DNA from 3 places in the Stutzerimonas sp. C6.4V genome. Region 3 is predicted to be linked to each of the others. Evidence: predicted binding sites of a transcription regulator. Region 3 holds the regulator's gene; each other region holds the start of a gene.
The links. Region 3 encodes FliA, which starts transcription of late flagellar genes. Its sites were predicted from a motif close to CTAAAGTTTNNNNNNNNNNNGCCGNTAA; they were not measured.

Region 1 (4,160 bases), 430 kb from region 3:
GTTCTTCATCAATTGGGGCGGCGCCGGCCTTTTTGCGCATGTCGTGCAGCTGACGACGCAAGCGATGGCGGTCGGCGAACATGGCCTGATCGAGGTTTTTCAGCAGTTGTTCTGAAGCGGGCGTTGCGTCGGTCATGGACAGCCGTAAGCGATTTCGTGAGGGGCGCGATTGTCGCAGATTTGGCCGGCTGGCCGTAGGGAAAGGGACTGATGGAAAAGACCGCGCCGGCTGCCCGGCGCGGATTCAGGTAGTTAACGGATCCAGTGACCCCAACGCGACTTCTCCTGCACCTGCTGGATGCGCATGGTACCGATGCTCTGCTCGGCCGCCGCAGCTATCTCATCGTCGATCATCTTGGTCGACAGGGACAGCCAGCTGGTGGCGAAGGCCAATGCATCGCCGTGCAATTCCAACGCTTCGGTCGAGATGTTGCTGAGGTCGTCGCATTCGGAGTGGTAGCACGGATCGTATGCCAGCCCGGCGCTACCGCCATAGCGCTGGGCCTGCTCTTGGGTCTTGATGTCTTCAGCACCGGTGAACAGCCCACCGAACGCAATGCCGTCATCGAAGAACTGGGCATAGTCGGAGCGGAAGTCGATCTCGGTGCCTTCGGACGGCGCGTTGCGCAGCTGGAAGTAGGAGCGGAACAGGCGCTCGATGGCACCGGAGCCGGGCGGGCCCTGCAGACCGAAATCAGAGCCGTCGCCGTCATAGATGAAGTTCGCGTAATTCGGCGAGCCGATCATGTCGACGTTCAGGTAGGCCTTGATCTGCTGCTTTTCCTCCTCCGGCAGTTGGTTGACGTAGTAGGTCGAGCCGACCAGCCCCGATTCCTCAGCCCCCCACCAGGCGAAGCGCACCTTGTTCAGCGGGTAAGCTCGGCTCATCAGTGTCGCCATCTCCAGCAACGCGGCGCTGCCGGAACCGTTGTCATTGATGCCGGGCCCTTCGAATACCGAGTCCAGATGCGCACCGACCATGACCACGTTGCCAGGATCGCCGCGACGGGTTTCGGCCAGTACGTTGTAGGTTTCAGTCCGCTCGCGCACCACGTCGACGTTCATGCTCAGCTGCAGACCCTCGGTCCCAGCCCAGGTCACGCCGTTGTCATAGGTGGAGAACAGCACCGGGATGCCACCCTCGTAATCCTCGCCCAAGGTGGCGACCAGCAGGCCTTTGCGGTCCTCGGTATCGCCCTGGTTGAAGATGATCACGCCCGAAGCGCCGGCAGCGGCCGCGTTGGTCGCCTTCTGGCCGAACGCGCAGTCGCCGCGCTGCATCAGGGCAATGGCGCCGGCAGGAAAACCGGCAAAATCTTCCGGCTCACACCCGCTGGTGGAGGTGTTGCCCAGACCGAGCGCAAGGTCGACCGGAACGACCGGAGCGGTCACGGTCCCGGGATCGGTCTGATCGGCGTAGGTGAAGTCCTCTTCCCAGGTGTACTGCGTAGCCTGAGGCGCTACCGCAGCGAGTGAACCAGGCCCCTCAGGGTAGAACGCGAGGAAGGGGAAGGTTTGCACCCTCACCCGGTAGCCGGCGCGTTCAAGCGTGGTTCGCACGTAATCGACCGACGCCTGATAACCAGGCTGACCGGACGCGCGATTGCCATTGTTCAGGGAGGCGATGTCCTGCAGGTTCTGCAGGTGCGTCATGATGTTGCTGGCCTGCATACAGCGAGGCAGCCCGAGCGGCGTGCCGACCAGCAGTGGAGTTCGACAGACCCGTGAGTCGGGCTTGCCGGGACTCCAGTAATCATCGAACGAGGGGATTTCCGCAGTGGGTGCAGCCAAGGCTGCGGTGGAAGCCAGTAAAGCGAAAGAAGCAACTACCCGACGTGCATTGTTTTTTCTTGTGCATGGGTAACTCATCCTTGCAACGAGATTGATGGGCAGGCCGCAAAATGGCATGCGCCATCGTCCCCCTACGGCATCAAGTGGACGCGGCCATAAGCGGGTAGACCGGCCCGCCTGCTTGGCGGTTCGCGCCTGGCCGATGGTCGTGCTTGCCATTGGTCCGGTCGGGTTTTGCAGCGAAACGACAGCTAAGACAGCCAACTGCAGGCAACCATGGCTATACGGGCTCGCCGGTACCCTACAGCGACGCTCGTCGGCTACGTTCAAGGCAGCTTCCGTCACGCCGATACCTGCGCTACCCCCTTGCTGTTTTGCCTGCCGCAATCGTCCTCACCATAAAAACCGGCGCGATCCCCGTCCCGCCTAGGAGTAAGTCAATGTTCGGAACCCGTTCCGGTATCGCCGGCCAGTTGGGCTTGGCGCTTTCCGGCGTTCTGGCGGTGGTCATCGCCGGGAGTAGCCTGTTCGCCCTGCGATCGCTCGGCCAGTCCACCGAACTCGCCCACCGCCAGCATCTGGCCAGCGAGGCGCAGCTACTCGCTGGTCAGCTGGCCAGCTTCCACCAAACCCTGCGTACCACCACCCAACGCATGGCCACGCTGTTCGAACGCCGCTTCGAGTCGGGCCTGACGGTGGGCCCGGCGGTCGACGGAACGGCAGCCTCGCTCTACCTGAACGGCGAGCGCCTGAACGACGATTTCGCGTTGGTCGATGAATTCACCAAGCTGACCGGCGGCGCGGCGACGGTTTTCGTGCGCACCGGCGACGACTTCCTGCGCATCACCACCTCGGTCAGAAAGGAAGACGGCTCGCGGGCCATCGGCACACTGCTCGACCGCAAGCACCCCGGCTATGCCCCGCTTCTCAACGCCCAGCCGTACGTTGGCCGCGCGACGCTATTCGGGCGTCAGTACATGAACCAGTACACCCCGGTCCGCGACAGCAGCGGTCAGGTGATCGCGGTGCTCTATGTCGGCTTCGACTACACCCAGGAGCAGCAGGATCAGTTCCAGACGCTCTCTCAGTTCCGCATCGGCGAGGGCGGCTCGCTGGCTGTGCGTGACGACGCCACCGGCTGGCTGGTGAAGCCCGCCGGTGCCAGCACCCTGGATGAGTTGGATGCCGGAATCGCCAAGGCCGAGCCAAACCAGCCGCTGACCTGGAGCGACGGCAACGAGCAGTTCGTCAGCCTTACCGCACCGGTCGAGAAGGAAACCCTGCACGTGGCGGCCACCCTGCCGCAGGACGAAATCGACGCCTTGATCTGGCGCGTCGGGACTCAACTGGCGCTGGGTAGCCTGCTCGCGCTGTTGCTGGCAGTCGCTGCGACCATCGTCCTGCTGCGTCATCGCCTGCGTCCGCTCGGACGCCTGGTGGAACAGGCCCGTGCCTTCGGCGAGGGCAACCTCAAGGTGCGTGTCCCCGTCGTGCGCCAGGACGAGATCGGCGCGCTCACGGCAACCTTCAACCAGATGGCCGAATCGTTGTCCGGTACGGTCGCCAAGGTGCGCACCTCGTCCACCGACGTTACCCAGCGCGCCGATCAGCTCAACAAGCTGGCCACGGGCACCGAGCAGCGCTCGGCCGAACAGGCTACCCAGCTCGATTCCATGGTCAGCGCGGTCCAGCAGTTCAGCGCCACGGCAAGTGAAATCGCCAGCGGCATGCACCGCACCGAACAGCTGACCGTCGAGAACGTCAGCCTCACCCGCGAAGGCGCCGAGTCGATGCGCGCGGCCGCGCGCGCGCTGGAGCAGATCGCCCGTTCGCTGTCGTCCACCGGCGAGGTCATCAACGGGCTTGGTGAGCGCTCGCAGCAGATCGGCGGCATCGTCGGCGTGATCAGCGGCATCGCCGAGCAGACCAACCTCCTGGCCCTCAACGCGGCCATTGAAGCGGCTCGCGCCGGAGAACAGGGTCGTGGCTTCGCCGTGGTAGCCGATGAGGTCCGCAGCCTGGCGGCTCGCACCAGTCAGGCCACGCGGGAGATTACCGAAGTGATCCAGTCGGTCCAGGATGAAACCAACCGGGCGATGACCTCCATCGATGAGGGCAACCGTTTGATGGAGCAAGGGCTGGCACTCAACGGCAAGGTCGCCGCGACCCTCGATGACATCCAGACGCACACCGCGCAGACGCTCGATCAGTTCGCCGATATCGCCCGCGCGACCAGCGAGCAGAGTGCCACCGCCGCGGTGCTCAGCCAGGACCTTCATACCGTTGCGCAGGACAACCAGTCCCGACGCAAGGCCGGCGCCGAACTGGCCAATACCGCCCATCAGCTGAAGCGCCTGGCTGACTCGCTG
Region 2 (4,160 bases), 2.1 Mb from region 3:
GCCACTGGCTGCAGCGGTTGCGAGGCGAGGACAAGCTCTGCGCCATCGGCGAGATCGGCCTCGACTACTACATCGAAAACCCGGACAAGAACCGCCAGCAAGAGCTGCTCGAAGCACAGTTCGACCTGGCCAATGAGTTCGAACTGCCGGTGCTGCTGCATGTTCGCCGCGCCCACGCGCCGATGATCGCCACCTTGAAGCGCTACAAACTCAAGCGCACTGGCATCGCTCACGCGTTCAGCGGCAGCTGGGAAGAAGCCCGCGAGTACATTAAGTTGGGCTACAAGCTCGGCCTGGGCGGCGCTGGCACCTGGCCCCAGGCCCATCGTATGCACCGTGTGCTGCAACAACTGCCGCTCGAGAGCATCGTGCTGGAAACCGACGCCCCGGACATCACGCCCCACAGCCACGCCGGCCAACGCAACAGCCCGGAATTCCTCCCGGACATCTGCCGGGAGCTGGCCGAACTGCGCGGCATCAGCCCCGAGGAGCTGGCCGACGCCAGCTATCGCAACAGCTGCGAGTTGTTTGGCTGGGGCTGATTACAGCCCGTACGTAAACCCGCCCCAGCGTTGTTGGTCAGACGCGAAACGCCCCGATCAACTGCTGCAGCCGGGCGACCAGCTCGGTGAGTTCACGACTCGCCTGCTCGGTATGGCCTGCGCCCTCGGCGGTTCGCTGGCCGGCCTCGTTGATCGCGACAATGTTGCGATCGATATCGTGGGCGACGGCGGTCTGCTGTTCGGCGGCGGCCGCGATCTGCTGGTTCTGATCGACGATGATGCCGACCGCGTTGAGGATGTTTTCAAGTGCCTGCTGGACCTGGGATGACTGACCGACGGTTTCCTCGGCCATCACATGGCTGGCGTGCATGGTTTTCACCGCAGCGCCAACACCGCCCTGCAGCTTGGCGATCATCTGCTCGATTTCCGCAGTGGACTGCTGGGTGCGCTTGGCCAGGCTGCGCACCTCATCGGCCACCACAGCGAAGCCGCGCCCTTGTTCGCCCGCTCGCGCCGCCTCGATTGCGGCATTGAGCGCCAGCAGATTGGTCTGCTCGGCCACACCCTTGATGACATCCAGCACCTGGCTGATGGCCTTGCTGTCGCCTGCCAGCTGGTTGATCACCTGGACCGACTGTTCGATCTCCGCAGCCAGGCGCTCAATGCCGCCCACCTGCGCCTGGACCAGATGCCGGCCGCTGAGGGTTTCCTCATTGACACTCTGGGCGCTGCCCACTGCGGCTTCAGCACTGGTGGCCACTTCCTGCGCGGTCGCCGACATCTCGTTCATTGCCGTGGCGACCTGCTCGATCTGCCCGCGCTGCTCCGACACCGTCTGGTTGCTCTCGCCAGAGACGGTTTCCACGCGCGAAGCCTGACGCTCTACTTCACCCACTGTATGCCCGACGCGCTCGATGAGTTCGCGGATTCTCGACACCGTCTCGTTGAACACCTGCCCCAGCTCACCCAGCTCGTCGCGGCTTTGCACCTTGAAACGCGCGGTCATATCCCCTGCCGCCACTCGGTCCATGGTCGCGCCGAGGCTGCGCAACGATGCACGGGTAGACATATAGAACGCGCTGTAGAGGTAGACGATCAGTACAAACACCACTGCCAGTGCGGCCAGCAGCAGCACCATCAGTAATCGCTTCTGTTCCAGGCGCTGCTCGAGCTGGTCATCCAGGAAGGCGAGGATGGCGTCGTTGAGCGCATAGGTTTTCGCCATCTCGGTGCTGATCAGGTCGTAGAAATTTTCCCAGGGCTGATCCAGCGCCTCGGCCATGATCACCTGATCCTGAAAGATGTCGCTGCTCGACTGCAGAGAGCCGCGACTGGCAGTGGCGTGGCTCTCGAGCTGGCTCTGCGCGGCGGGGCTACTGCCCAGCACATCCTGCAGTTGGGCACCGTATTGCGCTTGCTGCTTTTCAAGCTCCAGCAGCAGATCGTCCAGCTTGTTGCTGGCGTCGGAATTGAGATATCCCTGGCCGAAGGTATAAGAGCCAACCGCACGGCCCTCGCCCAAGGTTGCCGTGATAGCCGGTGTTACCGACGAGAGGAGTTCGGCGAGCATGCGGACGTCGCGTTGACTGTCCTGGCTGAGCCCGGACTGGCCAGCGACCAGCTTGATCAAGACCTGCGCCTTACCCAGCAGCGCTCGGGCCATGGCGGCCTTCGCCTGTAGCGATTGCTGCGCCTGGGCCTCACGCAGGGCCGCGTCGATCTCATCGCGGCGGCTTGTGAATTCCGCCACCTGCTCGGAGTTTTCGCTGACGGGGGCGAGGCTCTGTATGCGCGACGTCAGCTCGCGCTCGGCGTTGGCCAGACGAGTGGCGAGCGCCTGGACTTCACCGCTCTGGCCGATGATGCCCTCGATCTCGACCAGGTCCTTCCAATCTTCCATTTCGCGTCGCAACTGCAAGGTTGCGCCCAGCAACTCGAGGCTCTGCAGCTCCGTACGCGTACCGACGAACTCCCGATACGAATCACGTACCAGGTAAAAATTGGTAAGCAACATGGGAACGAAGAAAAGCACGCTGATCAGGCTGAACTTCATGCCGAAGCTCAGGCGGTTCATCAACGCGATAGCGGGATGCAGCAGGCTTTTCAAAAGACGTCTCCCTGATTCTTGTTGTAATACCGACGGCATCGAAGCTGTCGCAGCGTGCCCAAGCAGAGGCCGAGCGGACACTCGTATGAGATATCGGAAGGGCCACGCGCAACTTAAGATAGTGGCAGGGTGATATCTCCACAATTGGCAGAAGGCCCGCCGATTCCGGCATATCCACCGCGCTTATCGGCGCAAGCGCCGAGGGCTCACCGGAACAGAAGGCCCGCAAAGGAAGCGGACCTGGCGAACATCAGATCACAATGATCCAGAGCGCGATGGCCGCATACCAGAGCATCCGGGTGCGCACCAGCAGCGCGGCGATGCTGTCGAGCCGAGCGATACCCGCATCACCCTCGAGAGGCTCGCGGAGGTCCGCGGCAGCCGGGCCGACATCTGCCAGCAGTTGCCGCGCAGGGATGTCCCAGTGCAGCAGCTCGGGCAGCAGGGCGCGATTGGCCGCGACGAAATTGCCAACCAGGCCGCAGCTGGCCAGCAGCACCCGCACCGGCAGCCAGTCGAAGGCGTGCAACAACTGGCTCGCACGCTCAGCCAGGTCATCACGCTGCGAATGGGCAACCGTCAGCGACAGCAGTCGGTAAGCCAGCGCCGCCACGGGGCCGAGTAATACGTACCAGAAGATCACCGCAAAAAAGCCTTGATGACTGCGCCACAACCGTTGTGCCTCGACAGCGCGCAACAGGCTAGGCGCATCTGCAGCACTCAACCCCAGATCTCGCTCGGCGACCAACGCTGCCGCTTCGTCGTCACCCCGGCGCCAGGCGTCTCTAAAGGTCCCAAGCTCACGTTTGTCGTGGCCGCGGCCAAGGCTGTACAGCACCACCAGCAGGTGCAGCGGCAAGCTGAGCCAGCCGTAAGCCAAGGGCTGCAGGGCCATCAGCAGCAAACCGAGCACCAGCACCGGCAACAGCACGGCCACCATCAGGCTCAGCCAAGGATGGGCCATCAGGCCTGAATGCTGTTCAACCCGCCGTAGCAGGTTCAGCCAGGGCCCATCCTGCTGTACGTCGCTGCGCCAGTCAGTGAGTTTGTCAATCAGCAACACCAGCAGAAGCACGAGAAAAATCATTTATCGAATCCTTTGGAAACGGGCTCAAGCGACGATCGAGACTGCCCGCAGGCGTTGCCACTCGAAAGCAGGACCCGGGTCGGTCTTGCGCCCGGGAGCTATGTCGCTGTGCCCGCATACGCGTTCAGGGGTGATTGCCGGATAGGCTTGCTGTAGCACCGAGCAGAGGCGGATCAGGCTGGCGTACTGCTCTTCACTGAAGGGTTGGTCATCGGTGCCCTCCAGCTCGATTCCCAGTGAAAAATCATTGCAGCCTTCCCGTTCGCCAAAACGGGAAATGCCCGCATGCCATGCACGATCAAGGCAAGAGACGAACTGGGTGATCGCCCCATCACGCTCGATGAGGAAGTGCGCGGACACTTGCAGGCTGGATATCTGTTCGAAGAACGGATGTTCAGCGGTGGGCAAACAGTTCTGGAAGAACTGCTGAACCTTGCCCGTCCCGAAGCACCCCGGCGGCAGG
Region 3 (4,160 bases):
AGCAGTTCAGGCGAAGCCGGAGTGACCTCAGTGCGCTCACGCACCTGGCTGAACATTTCATTGACGGCGTCCAGCGCCTGCAGCACGACATCCATCAATTCCGAGTCGACGCGTCGTTCACCCTTGCGCAGGATGTCGAAGACGTTTTCAGCGATGTGACAGCACTCGACCAGCTCGTGCAACTGGAGGAAACCGGCACCGCCCTTTACCGTGTGGAAACCGCGAAAAATCGCATTGAGCAACGCGGCGTCGTCGGGGCTGCTCTCCAGCTCCACCAGTTGCTCTGACAATAGTTCGAGAATCTCGCCGGCCTCAACCAGGAAGTCCTGGAGGATTTCTTCATCGGCGTCGAAGCTCATATTCACCTTCCCCTAAAAGCCCAGGCTTGAAAGCAGATCATCGACATCGTCCTGCCCGGATACGACATCCTCACGTATATCGGCATGCATCTGCGGACCTTCACCGTTGGAAGTCGCTTTTTCCTGTTTTTTCTTTTCCTGCTCGGCGAGCAGCTCTGCATGATCGTGCTTTATGCCGGCCACACGGTCGACTTGGCCGGCCATCAGCACCAGATTCAGCAGGTTGCTTTCAAGCTCGGTTATCAGACGGGTCACCCGCTTGATCACCTGGCCGGTGAGATCCTGGAAGTCTTGGGCCAGCATGATTTCGCTGAGATTCTGCGAGAGCTGGCTGCCGTCGTTCATGGTCCGCTGGAGGAATTGGTCAATGCGTTTGACCAGGTCGCGGAACTGTTCGGCGTTCATGTCACGACGCATGAAGCGCTGCCAGTCGGCCGTCAGGCTTTGCGCTTCGTAGCTTACGTAGTTGACCAGCGGCGCTGACTCCTCGACCAGATCCATGGTGCGGTTTGCCGCTTTCTCGGTCATTTCCACCACATAGGACAGCCGGTCGGTGGCGTCTGTGATCGGTGATGGGTCTCCACCAGCGGCACAGGTATCCATCTCCAGCTTGACGATGGCGTTGTGCAGTTCGCGGGTGAGCTTTCCGACTTCATGATAGAGACCCAGATTGCGGGCCTGATTAAGCTCGTTGAACATCTGCGCAGCGTCGTCGAAGCGGCCTTGCTGCAGGCTTTCAATCAGTTGGGGTGCATGGGCCTTCAGAGTCGCTTCGAACTCTGCAAGGCTTTGGTCTGTTTGCGTCATAGTGCCCTCGCGGCGTTACTTCAGCCGTTGACGCGCTCGAAAATCTTTTCGATTTTCTCTTTGAGCACTTGAGCCGTGAATGGCTTGACCACATAGCCGTTTACGCCTGCCTGTGCTGCCTCGATGATCTGGTCGCGCTTGGCTTCGGCAGTCACCATCAATACCGGCAGATGCTTCAGACGATCATCGGCACGCACTGCGCGCAACAGATCGATGCCACTCATGCCGGGCATGTTCCAGTCGGTGACGAGAAAGTCGAAACTGCCACTCTTGAGCATCGGCAGCGCGGTAGTACCGTCATCGGCCTCGGCCGTGTTGGTAAAGCCCAGATCACGCAAGAGATTCTTGATGATCCGTCTCATTGTCGAGAAGTCGTCGACGATGAGAATCTTCATGTTCTTGTCCAAGTACACCTCCGTAAATCCCGAAATCCCCAGCGCCCGCTCACGGTTCATGGCGGGCTCCGTGAATGAAGCTCGTAAAAAGCGGCCTCGAAATGCGTTATGCAAACCGGCTGCTAGCGGGCACGCCACTCGCCGAGGCGAGCTCGCAGACGCGCCGCGCACTGGCTGTGCAGCTGGCTCACCCGCGATTCGCTGACGCCCAGAACCTGGCCGATCTCCTTCAAGTTCAACTCTTCGTCGTAGTACAGCGAAAGCACCAGTTTTTCACGCTCCGGCAGGTTCGATATCGCATCGGCCAGGGCTTGCTGAAAACGCTCGTCCTCGAGATCACGAGACGGTTCCGGATGTGCACTGGCGGCTTCCTCGCCGAACTCCCCGTGCTCGCCCTCCGTCAGCAGGTCATCAAAGCTAAACAGGCGGCTGCCCAGGGTGTCGCCCAGAATGCCGTAGTACTCATCGAGACTCAATTTAAGTTCGGCCGCAACTTCATGATCTTTAGCGTCGCGACCGGTTTTGGCTTCAATTGTGCGAATCGCCTCGCTGACCATGCGCGAGTTGCGGTGAACCGAGCGCGGCGCCCAGTCACCCTTGCGCACTTCGTCGAGCATCGCACCTCGAATGCGGATGCCTGCGTAGGTCTCGAAACTGGCGCCTTTGCCGGAATCGTACTTCTTGGACGCCTCGAGCAGACCGATCATGCCCGCCTGCATCAGGTCATCGACCTGCACGCTCGCCGGCAAGCGCGCCAGGAGGTGGTAGGCGATGCGCTTGACCAACGGCGCGTACTGATCGATGAGCTGGTATTGAGCGTCTTTAGCCTGAGCTTTGCTGTAATACATACCGAGTCCAGCCGCTATTGTTCGTTAGGCTCTGAGGCGGGCCTGACCAGGCGCTCCACAAAAAATTCCAGATGACCACGCGGCGTTGCCGGTAGCGGCCAGGTATCGACCTTCTGTGCAATTGCCTTGAAGGCCAGTGAAGACTTCGCTCGCGGATAGGCCTCGTACACGGCGCGCTGCTTCTGCACGGCCTTTCGAACCGCCTCGTCGTAGGGGATCGCGCCGACGTACTGCAGCGCCACGTCCAGGAAACGCTCCGTCACCTTGGTCAATTTGGCGAACAGGTTACGGCCTTCCTGGGGCGCATGGGCCATGTTGGCCAGAACCCGGAAGCGGCTGATGCCATAGTCTCGATTGAGTAGCTTGATCAGCGCGTAGGCATCGGTGATCGAGGTCGGCTCATCGGTCACCACCAGCAGCACTTCCTGCGCGGCGCGGACGAAACTCACCACGCCGTCGCCGATACCGGCCGCCGTGTCAATGATCAGGACGTCGACATCGCTGCCAATGTCGCTGAATGCCTGGATCAGCCCCGAGTGCTGCAGGGTCGACAGCTGGACCATGCTTTGCGTACCGGAAGCGGCCGGAACGATGCGCACGCCGCCCGGCCCCTGAATCAGCACATCGCGAAGATCGCATTCGCCGGAAATGACGTCGGCCAGCGTGCGCTTGGTCGTCAGACCAAGGAGTACGTCGACATTGGCCAGCCCCAGGTCAGCATCGAGCAGAACCACCCGCCGCCCGAGATCGGCCAAAGCCAGCGCCAGATTGACCGACACGTTGGTCTTGCCGACGCCACCCTTGCCGCCGGTCACCGCAATCACCTGTACGGGATGCATACCCATGTTTACACGCCTATATCTTGCTGGGGCCCGGAGGCCATCGATGCGTTCAGCGTGAACGCGTCATCTTTGTCTGTGTGAAAGGCCGGTGCGTTCATCCGACCTTCCGTGAACCGTTGTAGAGCTCGGAAAACATGTCAGCCATCGCCTCCTCGCTGGGCGCCTCCTCTGATTGCAGACTCACCGCCCGACTCACGAGCTGGTGGCTGCGAGGAAGGTGCAGGTCATCAGGGATGCGCGGGCCATCAGCGAGGTAGGCTATCGGCATATGCTGGCTGATCGTGAGCCCAAGGACATCTCCAAGGCTACCGGCCTCATCCAGTTTAGTCAGAATACAACCAGCCAGCCCACAACGCCGGTAGTTGTGCCACGCAGCCTTGAGCACCTGGCTCTGGCTGGTCGCGGCCAGCACCAGGTAATTCTTCGATTTGATACCCCGGTCAGCCAGTGCTTCGAGTTGCTTGCGCATCATCGGGTCGCCTGCCGGCAGACCGGCCGTGTCGATGAGAATCAGGCGTTTGCGGGCCACCGACTCGAGGGTCTTGCTCAACGGCTGGCCGGGATCGATCTGGAGGACCGGCACATTGAGGATACGACCGAGGGTCTTGAGCTGCTCCTGCGCACCGATGCGGTAATTATCCATACTTGCCAGGGCAATGCTTTGCGGCCCGTGCTTGAGCACATAGCGTGCCGCCAGCTTGGACAGGGTGGTGGTTTTTCCGGCACCCGCCGGACCGACCAGAGCAATGATGCCGCCCGCTTCCAGCGGCTCGGCCTCCGTAACCTTGATGGCATGTGCCAGATGCGCCAGCAGCATCCGCCACGCCTGTCGCGGCTCGGCGACACCGGCTACCTTTTCGAGCAGGGCACGCGACAGATCGGCAGGCAGCCCGATGCGCTGCAGGCGGC

Region 1: a site for FliA is predicted at 2,117-2,144, ahead of AC4LFW_RS12370 (methyl-accepting chemotaxis protein). Genes of this name have one in related genera too.
Region 2: a site for FliA is predicted at 2,701-2,728, ahead of AC4LFW_RS00605 (methyl-accepting chemotaxis protein). Genes of this name have one in related genera too.

What each region holds. Positions count from the first base shown of each region.
Region 1 covers NZ_JBZUBM010000001.1:2,639,666-2,643,825, forward strand. Annotated here, with positions in the region: gene hrpA (ATP-dependent RNA helicase HrpA) at 1-136, opposite strand, end outside; gene AC4LFW_RS12365 (M28 family metallopeptidase) at 253-1,869, opposite strand; gene AC4LFW_RS12370 (methyl-accepting chemotaxis protein) at 2,232-4,160, shown strand, end outside.
Region 2 covers NZ_JBZUBM010000001.1:127,940-132,099, reverse strand. Annotated here, with positions in the region: gene AC4LFW_RS00610 (TatD family hydrolase) at 1-542, shown strand, start outside; gene AC4LFW_RS00605 (methyl-accepting chemotaxis protein) at 580-2,610, opposite strand; gene ampE (regulatory signaling modulator protein AmpE) at 2,861-3,697, opposite strand; gene ampD (1,6-anhydro-N-acetylmuramyl-L-alanine amidase AmpD) at 3,722-4,160, opposite strand, start outside.
Region 3 covers NZ_JBZUBM010000001.1:2,206,747-2,210,906, forward strand. Annotated here, with positions in the region: gene AC4LFW_RS10325 (chemotaxis protein CheA) at 1-359, opposite strand, end outside; gene AC4LFW_RS10330 (protein phosphatase CheZ) at 372-1,166, opposite strand; gene AC4LFW_RS10335 (chemotaxis response regulator CheY) at 1,187-1,561, opposite strand; gene fliA (RNA polymerase sigma factor FliA) at 1,684-2,409, opposite strand; gene fleN (flagellar synthesis regulator FleN) at 2,424-3,254, opposite strand; gene flhF (flagellar biosynthesis GTPase FlhF) at 3,346-4,160, opposite strand, start outside.